Regions from separate parts of the Paraburkholderia sp. BL17N1 genome, predicted to be linked through region 3. Evidence: predicted binding sites of a transcription regulator. Region 3 holds the regulator's gene; each other region holds the start of a gene.
What was found. Region 3 encodes LexA, which represses DNA repair genes until DNA is damaged. Its sites were predicted from a motif close to ACTGTATNNNNATACAGT; they were not measured.
Positions count from the first base shown of each region.

Region 1: dinB (DNA polymerase IV) is a predicted target of LexA. The motif match lies at 1,735-1,752, and genes of this name have one in related genera.
Region 2: B0G82_RS10990 (PA0069 family radical SAM protein) is a predicted target of LexA. The motif match lies at 1,331-1,348, and genes of this name have one in related genera.

Region 1 covers NZ_RBIW01000002.1:2,452,093-2,456,250, forward strand. The annotation lists gene B0G82_RS30910 (heavy metal sensor histidine kinase) at 1-391, shown strand, start outside; gene dinB (DNA polymerase IV) at 472-1,617, opposite strand; gene B0G82_RS30920 (aminotransferase class V-fold PLP-dependent enzyme) at 1,889-3,064, shown strand; gene B0G82_RS30925 (sensor histidine kinase) at 3,027-4,157, opposite strand.
Region 2 covers NZ_RBIW01000001.1:2,435,016-2,439,173, forward strand. The annotation lists gene B0G82_RS10980 (D-amino acid dehydrogenase) at 1-631, opposite strand, end outside; gene B0G82_RS10985 (Lrp/AsnC ligand binding domain-containing protein) at 799-1,287, shown strand; gene B0G82_RS10990 (PA0069 family radical SAM protein) at 1,394-2,539, shown strand; gene B0G82_RS10995 (NINE protein) at 2,556-3,023, opposite strand; gene B0G82_RS11000 (PQQ-dependent sugar dehydrogenase) at 3,335-4,158, opposite strand, start outside.
Region 3 covers NZ_RBIW01000001.1:3,323,352-3,327,509, forward strand. The annotation lists gene B0G82_RS15015 (DUF2939 domain-containing protein) at 1-577, opposite strand, end outside; gene B0G82_RS15020 (hypothetical protein) at 679-1,023, opposite strand; gene lexA (transcriptional repressor LexA) at 1,130-1,780, opposite strand; gene B0G82_RS15030 (sulfate ABC transporter substrate-binding protein) at 2,095-3,135, shown strand; gene cysT (sulfate ABC transporter permease subunit CysT) at 3,297-4,158, shown strand, end outside.

The DNA of each region.
Region 1 (4,158 bases), on a different contig from region 3:
GATGAACGCTATCCAGCATTGCGAGCCGGACGCCGAGATCAGCGTGACGATCGTAAGTGACGAGAGTCAGGTGCGCGTGGCGGTGGCCAATCCCGGTGAGCCGATCTCGCCGGATGTGCTTGAACATCTGTTCGACCGCTTCTACCGCGCGGAAGTCTCACGCACGAATAGCCGCGAAAATCACGGCCTCGGGCTCGCGATCGTGAAGGCGATCGCGGAGATGCATCGCGGTAGCGTGTCGGCGCAAAGCGCGCACGGCATCAACACCTTTGTGTTTTCGGTCGCGGCGGTTTCGCCGACGGAAGCCGGCGTGCCGGCGGCGCGCTCGAATCCGGGTGCGGCTGCTGACGGAACCGGTTATCCGCCACTGGTGAAGAGCAAGTCAGCCTGAATCGCCAGACACCGCAGCGGCGTTCGAAGGTCATCTCGCGGCTCGTCGAGATACATTCGCCCGGCAAGCCGACACATGGACTAGAAATCCAGCGTGAATTGAGCCGGCGCGTCGCTCTCTGTCGCTCCCGCGCGTTGGAGGCCGCCTGCCTTCACGCCCAGCAACCTGATGGATTTAGCCAGTTCGACCCGTTTCAGACATTGGGTGGCCGCGTGGCGCAGTGCCTTGGCGTCCGCAACCGGCTCCTGGAGTGTGACGTCACGCGTCACTGTCTGAAAGTCGTTGAAGCGGAGCTTGATCCCGATCCTGCGCGCGAGATAGCCTTTACGCTGCAAGTCCGACGCCACCTGTTCGCATAAACGGGTAAATGCAGTACCGAGTTCCCGCCTGTGTCGTACGGCGTGCAGGTCCTGCTCGAAGGTGGTCTCGCGGCTCATCGAGACAGGCTCGCTATAAGTGACCACTGGTCTGTCATCGAGCCCATGGGAAACTCTGCGAAGCCATGCGCCATAGCTCCGTCCGAACTGTTCGATTAGCCATTGCTCGCTGCATGCGGCAATGTCACCGATGGTCGTTATCCCTAGAGACGTCAGCTTGGCGTTAGCCTTCGGCCCGATACCGTTGATTTTTGCGGCAGCCATCGGCCAGATCCTGGCTTGCAGATCCTCACGCCGCAGAATGGTGATGCCGTCTGGCTTCTGGATGTCCGAACATAGTTTTGCCAGAAGCTTATTAGGCGCAATGCCAACCGAACATGTGAGATTGGTCGCCTCGAAGACGGCCGATTTCAGCTTCCGTGCAATTTCCTCCGATTCGTCGTTCAGGAGCGATAGATCGGCGTAGACCTCGTCGATGCCCACGTCCTCGACTGTCGGACTCACGGACCGGATTGCGTCCTTGAACAGTCGTGAGTACGTTCGATAGAGATCAAAGTTCACTGGAAGGAGAATGGCATCCGGCGCCAGCCGCGCTGCCTGCATGGTGGGCATCCCGGAATGAACTCCGAACGCTCGTGCTTCGTAGGTTGCGGTCGTCAGGACGCCTCTGCCCGTATAGTCGCGTAAGCGCGCGAATTCACGTGTCCCGTCCGGATTCGTTCGGGGCGCGTCCGAACGACGGCCGGCAACCACCATGGCTTGGCCTCGCAGTTCCGGATACTGCGAAAGTTCACAGGACGCAAAGAATGCGTCCATGTCAATATGGGCTATGCGCCTGTCATCTGGCATGCCTTTATACTCAAAAATAGCGTTCACGGTCTGGCTTGGCCAATAGGGCGCTTATCTGGACCCCAGTCATGAACGTCGATATAGCGAGAAGTCGCGTTCCGCGGCGCAAATACCTAGACTGTACATTCATACAGTGTTTTTGTCAGGTCGTAGGGCCTCGCGAACTGTCTGGCGCGTCGATCCGGGTGGCGGAATGCTTTTCGCCTCAGCCATAGATCGCTTTCGTTAGAATCTGTTTTCGATCCTTATATTTCTAAAACCGGAGACCAACGTGCCAGGCTTACTTCCCGATGTCGACCCCGAGGGCCTCCTCGAATATTCAGTCGTCTACACCGACCGATCCATCAATCACATGTCGCAACTCTTCCAGGGAGTCATGCGCGATATTTCCGATTCGCTGAAGAAGGTCTACAACGCGACGTCGGCCGTGGTCGTCCCGGGCAGCGGGACATTCGGCATGGAAGCCGTTGCCCGGCAGTTCGCAACGAACATGAAGTGTCTGGTCATCCGCAATGGCTGGTTCAGTTATCGCTGGACGCAGATTTTCGACATGGGCGGCATTCCGTCTGAATCGATCGTGCTGAAGGCGCGCCCGGTCGAACAAGGGAGGCAGGCGGCCTACGCACCGCCGCCGATCGAAGACGTGGTCGCTGCGATCAAGGAAAACAAGCCGGATCTGGTGTTTGCGCCGCATGTCGAGACCGCCTCCGGGATCATGCTGCCGGATGCTTATTTGCGGGCGGTGGCCGACGCGGTGCATGCCGTCGGCGGCATGTTCGTACTGGATTGCATTGCCTCCGGCACGGTCTGGGTCGACATGAAGGCGAGCGGCGTCGACGTTCTGATCAGCGCGCCGCAAAAGGGATGGAGCGCGTCACCGTGCTGCGGGCTGGTCATGCTGAGCCCGCTTGCCCGCGAAAGAATCGACGGAACGACAAGCACCAGTTTCGCTTGCGATCTTCGCAAATGGCTGCAGATCATGGAAGCCTACGAGAACGGCGGGTTCGCATACCACGCAACGATGCCCACGGACGGTCTCGCGATCTTGCGGGACGTCATGAAGGAGACCGAGACATACGGCTTCGATAAAGTGAGAGCGGAGCAGCTTGACCTCGGCAAGCGCGTTCGCGCACTCCTTGCGGACAACGGATTCAGAAGCGTGGCGGCCGAAGGCTTCGAGGCTCCGGGCGTGGTTGTCAGTTACACGGACGATGATGGAATTCGATCCGGCAAGAAGTTCGCGGATGCGGGGTTGCAGGTCGCGGCCGGGGTTCCGCTGCAATGTGACGAGCCTCAGGATTTTAAGACCTTCCGCATTGGGTTATTTGGCCTGGACAAACTGCGTGACGTTGACGGTGCGGTGGAGAGGCTTGCGAAGGCGCTGGATCGTATTAACCTGCGCCCGCGTTTTACGGACTCGCAGAATGACGCGGCAGGCGCACCGTAAATACCGTCTCGGCCTCGTCCGAGCGGGCGCTGATATCGCCGCGGTGAGCGCGGGCGATTTCCTGGGCAATGTAGAGTCCAAGTCCCAGGCTATCCTGGGCGCCAGGCCCGCCTTCCTCACCCGGACCGCGCTCAAGAGGCTCGAAGATACGGTGCAGCGCTGACGGCGGTATTGCCTGGCCTTGATTTACCACCTCAATCGACACGTCCTCACCGTTCCCGGCCACCAGCACCTTCACAGCGGCGCTCGGCTCTCCGTACTTGAACGCATTTCCGACAAGGTTGCCCAGCATCTGCTGGATGCGCCGACCGTCGCACGTGGCTCGGGTATCGCCGGCGATCTCAAGCTCGACCTTCCGGCCCGCGTGCGCGGCGCACAACTGGTCCAATTCGTCGGCCACCAGCGTGCCAAGATCGACCGGCGCCTGCGTCACGCGGATGCCCAGTCCGAGCTTGGTCCGGCTGAAGTCCAGCATGTCATCCAGAAGCGCCTGCATGCGGGCGCCGCTTCGGATCAACCGGGCTGCTGCGGTGGATACTTCTTGGCCGTCGTTCAGTCTCGCGAGGTGGTGCGCGGTGACCTGGATGGTCTGCAGCGGGCTTCGCATATCGTGACCCAGCATACCCAGCAGCAGGTTACGGCTCTGGTCGACCTGGTTCGTGAAAAAACTCACCGACTCGCTTAGGGCCTGGTCGATGGCTTCGTTAAACCGGATCACGTCGTCGAGTTCATCTGTCGGCGGGCCGCCGCTATCCAGCCATAACCTGAGCACCGCGGCGCGCAGGGCGCGATACTCGGCAGTCAGCTGATTGATATCGAAGCCCCCACGGGCACGGAGCACCGCGTGCGTCTGGGCAGCTGTTTCCGGCGCATCGATCACCGGCGACACGCGGCCGTGCGACTTCGCGAGTTGCGCCTGCCTGGTCTGTGGCGTCGACAGGTCTTTCGCAATCGCCTCCAGGATCTGCTGCGCATGGTCCCGTAGTTCTCGCGAGGTCATGCCTTGGGCGGCGGGCAGCAATGTTGCGGCAAAAGATTCCCACTCGGCGAGAATTGCCTCCATTTCTTTCGAAATGAACTGAGCCAGTCGCATG
Region 2 (4,158 bases), 890 kb from region 3:
CCAGCGCGGCGAGGCGCGTGGTGAAAATCTGGCAGTCGCCGGTTTCGTCCCCTGGCAGGCGCAGACCGCCGGTCAGCTTGTGCGACACCGCGGCGAGCGCCGGCTCGGCCCGCGCGAGTTCGGCCGGCGACAGCAGTTCATACGGCACGTTGGCTTCCTGCAGCACGGCGATGTCTTTCGCGGCGCCTTCGAATTGCTGCTGCGTGCGGAACACCTGGAGCGTGCCGCCGGTGCGGCCTTCATATTGAATGCCGGTTTCGGCGCGCAGCGCTTGCAGGCAGTCGCGGCTGTATTCGGCGAGGCGAACCATGCGGCCCTTGTTTACCGCATAGCGCGACGACGTGCAGTTCTGCAGCATCTGCCACATCCATTGCAACTGGAATTGCGTGCCGTCGAGGCGGATTGCCAGCGGCGCGTGTTTCTGGAACATCCACTTCACGGCTTTCAGCGGCACGCCAGGCGCGGCCCACGGCGACGCATAGCCCGGCGAGATCTGGCCGGCGTTGGCGAAACTGGTTTCGAGCGCCGGGCCGGCCTCGCGATCGATCACGGTCACTTCGTGTCCCGCGCGCGCCAGGTAATACGCGCTGGTCACGCCGACGACGCCACTGCCCAAAATGACGACTCGCATAGATGCTCCAGGTATTCAAATGAGGTCTGAGGACGGTGCGCTTGTCGATTCGGTGGAATTCGTTCGATTAACAAGGTGTATCGCGGATCGCCCAGTGTTAACCGCTATACTATTAACAGTCAGGCAGGTTTTGTTATTGTATTTTCAAGATTTTCAGCAAAAACATCATGCGTACACAGCGCCAACCGGTCCGGGCCCTCGACAAACTCGATCGCAAGATCCTGCGGCTGCTGCAGCAGGACGGCCGCATCGCCATGAAGGACCTGGCCGAACAGGTTGGACTGTCGGTCACGCCGTGCATCGAGCGCGTCAAGCGGATGGAGCGCGATGGCGTGATCACCGGCTACCACGCGCGCGTGAATCCGGCGGAGTTGGGCGCGGCGCTGCTGGTGTTCGTCGAGATCACGCTGGATCACAAGAGCGGCAACATGTTCGACCAGTTCCGCCGCGAGGTGCAGAAGATCCCCGAGGTGCTGGAATGCCATTTGGTGTCGGGCGATTTCGACTATCTGATCAAGGCGCGCATCGGCGAAATGGCCGATTACCGGAAACTGCTAGGCGACATCCTGCTGCAACTGCCCGGCGCGGTGCAGTCGAAGAGCTACGTGGTGATGGAGGAGATCAAGGAAACGCTGACGATTCCGGTAGGGGATTGATCCGCGCGACAGCGCTCGGCGGGGCTCGACAAACGGCGTAAACACTGTATATTTGTACAGGTGTTTTGCGCCGTTTTTCCGTTTTGCGTTTTTACGTGTTCCAGCCGTGACCGACTCCGACTCCCACTCCGTCAACGAATTTCCGATCGCGCCGCCCGCGCCTCGCAAAGGCCGTGGCGCGGTGACGAACCTGCAAGGCCGCTACGAAGTCGACCAGCGCGAAGCGGTGGACGACGGCTGGCTGTCGGCGCCGGAAGACGATGACGAACCCAAAGTCTTGCGCACGCAGGTCTTCGAAGAACGGGCCAAGACCATTCTTACGCGCAATGCGTCGCCGGATATTCCGTTCAGCGTGTCGCTGAACCCGTATCGCGGGTGTGAGCACGGCTGCATTTATTGTTTTGCGCGGCCCACGCACGCTTATCTGGGACTGTCGCCGGGCCTCGACTTCGAAAGCCGGATCTACGCCAAGATTAATGCGCCGGAGTTGCTCGAGCGGGAACTGTCGAAGAACTCCTATGTGCCGGAGCCGATCGCGCTGGGCGTCAATACGGACGCCTGGCAACCCGTCGAGCGCGATCTGCGGCTCACGCGCAGGGTGATCGAAGTGCTCAGCGAACGTCAGCATCCGTTTGCGGCGATCACCAAGTCGTCGCTGATCGAACGCGATCTCGATTTGTTGGCGCCCATGGCGGCGCGCGGGCAATTCATGGCGGCCATCACCATCACCACGCTGGACGCCGAGATCGCTCGCACGCTCGAGCCGCGCGCGGCCACGCCGTCGCGGCGCTTGCGCGCCATCCGCACGTTGAGCGAGGCGGGCATTCCGGTCGGCGTCAGCATCGCGCCGGTGATTCCGTTCGTGACCGAACCGGACATGGAGCGCGTGCTGGAGGCCTGCGCGGAAGCCGGCGCGAGCAACGCGAGCTACATCGTGTTGCGTCTGCCGTGGGAAGTTGCGCCGCTATTCAAGGATTGGCTCGCGGCGCACTTTCCAGATCGTGCCGATCGGGTGATGAGTCGCGTGCGGGACATGCGGGGCGGGAAGGACTACGACTCTTCGTTCGCCACGCGCATGAAAGGCGAAGGCTTGTGGGCGGATCTGCTCAAGCAGCGATTCCACAAGGCGGTGCGCCGCCTGGGGTTGAACCGCCGGGACCGCGGCATTCTGGATATGTCGCACTTTCGCCCGGCCGACGTGCCGCGTGCCGATAAGCCGGCACACGACGACCCTCAACTGAATCTTTTCTAGCGCGACGCGCGGCGGATCATTGCGAGAGCGCTTTGGCCGCCTGCACCTGGCTTTCGAAGTACGTCTGGAACGAAATGGCCAGACCCGTCATCAGCAGGAAGGCGCCGATCAGCAGCGAAAAGATCACGATGAAAATGACGGTCCAGCCGGAGCGGCTTTTGCGCTGGGTCTGGGCGTTGAATTGCGCGTCCCACTTTTCGTCCGGACGCAGCCCGTAGACGATCGCGGCGAGAAACGCGGCGATCAGCGAGATCGCGCCGGGAAAGGCCAGCACCCAGCCGAGCGTCGAAGCGCGTTCGCTCGCCACGAGGAGCATGGCTCCCGGAATGCCGATCAGCGTGCCGAGCACGTGTGCCCATCCGTAGATGTCACGCATGCCGTACAGATAGAACCGGTGAGCGCCGAGGCTGCCGAAGAAGAACGCCAGTGCAGCGGTAATCGTCTTGGATCTAAAACGCGGGGAAGTCGAGACAAGGGTGGACATGTAGGCCAGAGCAGAGTGACAGGCGGTCGAAAGGAGCAGCGCGCAGTGCGCGCGGACCGACGCGCATTTTACGCCCGCCATGGGCCGCCGGTCACGTGACGGGTAGTCGCGGCAGGGGCGAAGGCGCTCTCAGCCGCGGGGTGAAGGGTAGGTGGTCGCGGCAGCGGTGCAGCGGGTGATCATGGCAGCTTGGCGAGTGGTGTGACGAACGCGGAACTGGCTGGATCGACGGCGCCGGGTGCCGGCGGTCGATTGACTGGCCAGGCTTCTCGAGCGCACGGCGTTTGACGTTGCTTGACACGCGAAGCGGGCTACGGCGCCGAGTAGGTGACGCGATAGACTGCGCCGGCGTAGTCGTCGCTGATGAGTAGCGAACCGTCGGGCAGTGGCAGCACGTCGGCGGGGCGTCCCCATTCGGTTTCGCCGGATTGCAGCCAGCCTTCGGCAAACACTTCCTGGCGGGCATTGCTGCCATCCGGATTTGTAACCACGTGCACGACGCGATAGCCGACCTTCTTGCTGCGATTCCACGAACCGTGCTCGGCGATAAAAATAGTGTTCCGGTAGGCGGCCGGAAACATCGGGCCGTCGTAAAAGCGCATGCCGAGCGCCGCGACATGCGCACCGAGTTTGACCGCGGGCGGCGTAAACGCGCTGCACGGATGGTCCTTGCCGAACTCGGGATCGGGCGTGTCGCCGCCATGGCAGTACGGAAAGCCGAAATCCATTCCGGCGCGCGTCGCGCGGTTGAGCTTGTCGTCCGGCACGTCGTCGCCAAGCAGGTCGCGGCCGTTGTCGGTGAACCACATTTCATGCGTCAAGGGATGCCACGCGAAGCCAACGGAATTGCGAATGCCACGCGCCACGACTTCGTAGTGACTGCCGTCCGGGTCCATGCGGCCGATCAGCCCGAAACGGTTGCGATCTTTCAGGCAGACGTTGCAGGGCGCGCCTTGCGGCACGTAGAGCTTGCCGTCCGGGCCGAACGCGATGAATTTCCAGCCGTGGTGCGTCTCCGTGGGCAAGGTGTCGATCACGACGGCCGGTTTGGACGGACCGTTCAGGTGAGTATCGATCGCATCGAAGCGTACAATTTTCGACACTGCGGATACATAGAGCGCTCCATCGTGCCACG
Region 3 (4,158 bases):
CATGCTGGTACGTGACGACGAACTCGTTGAGCCCACGATAGCCCGCGGTGGTTTGCGGCGGCTGCGGGGGCGTGGCGTTGGCATTCCCATTCGCCGCGTTGCCGGCAGGAGGCGCTGCCGGCGCCGGTGCGCTCGCGGCGGCGTCGGACGGATTGTTCGCGGCCGGTGGCGCGGGCGGCCGCTCACCCGGATCGCCGCGCGGCGGCATGCCGTTCAGCAAGGCCGCGACACCGTCCGGTGTGGCATAGGCATCCACGAGCGGCCCAATCAATGCGACGCCGATCATCGCGCCAATGGCGGCCAACGGATTGCCGTTGCTGTGCGCGCCAAGCCGGCGTGTCAGCAGGCCGGCGACCTGGTCCTTCAGGCTCTCACGCAACGCGGGGAAGTCGACGTACTGATTGACCGTTTGCGCATCGCGCGCATCGGCCGCGCGTTTGAGATTGTTCAGCGCGATGTACGGTGACGCATAAGCAAACCCCAGTGCGGCGATCACCACGATCACGATTAGCGTGACGATCAGCGGCTTTGTGGCGCCGCCTCTGCTGCCGCGTTGGGTATGTTTCGGAACTGCCATCGAGTGGGACTCTCTATCAGGTGTGATCTAACGTGGACCACGGCCACGCGAAAACGATCCCACGCAATGCAATCTCTCGCCGCCCGCTCAAGACAGGGTCATCACGACTCGAACACCGCGCCGTGGACGTTGGCTTCGTCGGCGATGCAGCGGTCGATCATGCGGCATACCGCGTCCATCGTGCCGACCATGATGAGACGCGACGGCCCGTGATAGACCCGCACCGGCGCGCGACGCGCTGGCTCGGCCGTATTCAGGCCGGAATTCAACGACACGCGGGCAAACGCCGGCAACGACGACGGCAAGCTGGACGTAGCCTCGGGCGAGTCGAACAGCGACGGAGTGCTGCGCGTGGCCGCCTCGATCAATGAGCAGGGCACCAGCTTGCGAAGGTGACGCAGACGACCGAACTGGCGAAAGGGCAGCAGGCGGGCAAGACGTTCCATGAGACTCTCCAGACGATGCAACGTTGATGCAGTGTCGATGCGACATTGACGCGGCTTTTTATTCTGTTGAACGCGCAAAAGGGTTAGAACCGGGGTTAGAACCGGGTTAGAACTCGCCGGGGCGAATCAGCCCCACGGCGATACCCTCCAGCGCGAACTCCGCACTGCCGGTTTCAACGAAGATGTTTTCGTAATCGGGGTTCTCGGCGATCAGTTCGAGCCCATTCGGCCGGCGCTTCAGGCGCTTGACCGTGACGTCGTCGCCCAGCCGGGCAATGATGATCTGGCCGTCTTTCGCTTCGCTGCGCTTTTGCACCGCGAGCAGGTCGCCGTCGAAGATGCCCGCGTCGCGCATGGACAGCCCGCGCACCTTCAGCAGGTAATCGGGCTTGCTCGAGAACAGCGCCGGGTCGCACGCGTAGTGCTGCGAGATATGTTCCTGCGCGAGGATCGGGCTGCCGGCGGCAACGCGCCCGATCAGCGGCAGCGACAGTTGCATGATGCTGGCGTGCGGCAGCGTGAACTGGTGCGGCGAGTCTTCCGGACCGGCCAGCAGGCGAATGCCGCGCGATGCGCCGGCCGCGAGTTCGATCACGCCCTTGCGGGCGAGTGCGCGCAGATGTTCTTCTGCCGAATTGGCCGAGCTGAAACCCAACTCGGCGGCGATCTCCGCGCGGGTGGGCGGAAAGCCGGTGCGTTCGATAGCCCTGCGGATCAGATCGAAAACCTGCTGCTGTCGTGCGGTGAGTTTGGTCATGGCGCCACTGTATGTATGAACAGGTGACTGTATTTTTATACAGTATTCGGCGCAATTCAAGCTTTACTTTAAGTTCGGGGCGAAGGGCGGCGTTCCAGCGCCGTCAAACGATGCTTTAACAGCCGTTTTCGTTCAGCAACGCCTTATCCAGCTGTCGTTACCACTTTTGAGTATTAAAAAATGAAGAAACATTATTTTTAATGATGAAAGCCCTTCGATAGACTGGGCCTCCAGTTGACGTTCATGTGCACGTGACCGCGACACAAGAAAAGACATCACACGCTGTTTCAGCGGACAACGCGGAGAAAGTTGACATGAAATACCAAGGTACGGGGCTGGCAGGCAGGACGAAGAAACTGATCGCGGCGCTAGCATTGGGCGCGGCGGGCGCGCTCGGCGTGATGGCGCAGGCGCACGCCGCCGACACGACGCTGCTGAACGTCTCCTACGACCCGACGCGCGAGCTGTATCAGGACGTCAACCAGGCGTTCGGCAAGGAGTGGAAAGCGAAGACGGGCGAGACGATCACCTTCAAGCAGTCGCACGGCGGCTCGGGCGCCCAGGCGCGCTCGGTGCTCGACGGTCTGCAGGCCGACGTGGTGACGCTGGCGCTCGCCTACGACATCGACGCACTGGCGAGCAAGGGTTTGCTGGACAAGGGCTGGCAGAAGCGCTTGCCCGATAACGCCTCGCCGTACACGTCGACGATCGTGTTTCTGGTGCGCAAGGGCAACCCGAAGCACATCAAGGACTGGGACGATCTGATCAAGCCGGGTGTGTCGATCGTGACGCCGAATCCGAAGACCTCGGGCGGCGCGCGTTGGAACTACCTCGCGGCGTGGGCGTATGCGGAGCATCAACCGGGCGGCAATGATCAGAAGGCGAAGGAATTCGTCGGCAAGCTGTACAAGAATGCCGGCGTGCTGGATTCGGGCGCGCGTGGCGCGACCACCAGCTTCGTGCAACGCGGTATCGGCGACGTGCTGATCGCGTGGGAAAACGAAGCGTTTCTGTCGCTGAAGGAATTCGGTCCGGAGAAGTTCGAGATCGTGGTGCCGTCGGTGAGCATTCTGGCCGAGCCGCCGGTCGCGGTGGTGGACAAGGTGGTCGACAAGCACGGCACGCGCAAGGTCGCCGAAGCTTACCTGAACTTCCTGTATAGCGAGCAAGGCCAGGAGATCGCGGCGAAGAACTTCTACCGTCCGCGTTCGAACAAGGTGCCGGCCGAGCTGACCGCCAAGTTTCCGAAGCTGAAGCTGTACACGGTGGACGATTCGTTCGGCGGCTGGACCAACGCGCAGAAGACGCACTTTGCCGATGGCGGCGTGTTCGATTCGATCTATCAGCCGCAGTAACAAGCCCGCTGCCGGAGTCGGCAAAGGCATAGGCAAAGGCATAGACATAGGCAGGACGACGCGGCGACGCGTCACTCCCGAGCGCGCCCCATGGGGCGCGCTTTTGGCCGCCAGGGCCCGGCGGCCGGCAATACGAGCATCAACCTGAACGAGTAACGAGCATGACGACGTTGACCTTCCGAAAACCGAGCGCGTTGCCCGGTTTTGGCCTGACACTCGGCATCACGGTGGCTTATCTGAGCCTCGTGGTGCTGATTCCGCTTGCGGCGACCTTTCTCAAGACCGCCACGCTCGACTGGAGCCAGTTCGTGCGTGCGGTGAGTTCGCCGCGCGTGCTCGCGTCGTATCGGCTCACCTTCTTTTCCGCGCTCGGCGGCGCGCTGATCAATGCGGTGTTCGGCTTTCTGGTGGCGTGGGTGCTGGTGCGCTACACGTTTCCGTTCAAGCGCATTGTCGATGCCGTGGTCGATCTGCCGTTCGCGCTGCCCACGTCGGTCGCGGGTATTTCGCTCGCGGCCGTGTACGCGGGCAACGGCTGGATCGGGCAGTTCCTCGAACCGCTCGGCCTGAAAATCGCGTTTACACCGGCGGGCGTGCTGGTGGCGCTGACCTTCATCGGTTTGCCGTTCGTGGTGCGCACGGTGCAGCCGGTGCTCGAAGAGTTCGAGCGCGAACAGGAAGAAGCGGCGGCGTGCCTGGGCGCATCGCGCTGGCTGACGTTTCGCCGCGTTGTGTTGCCGGCGGTGTTTCCGGCGCTGTTGACAGGCTTCGCGCTTGCATTCGCGCGCGCGCTCGGCGAATACGGCTCGGTGATTTTCATTGCCGGCAACGTGCCGATGAAGTCGGAGATCACGTCGCTGCTCATCATCACCAAGCTCGAGCAATACGATTATGCGGGTGCGACTGCGATCGCAGTCGTGATGCTGGTCGTGTCGTTCCTGATGCTGCTCTTTATCAATACCTTGCAGTGGTATCTGCAGCGCCGCACGAGTCGTGGGGGCGCGGGCCCGGCGCCTGCTGCCG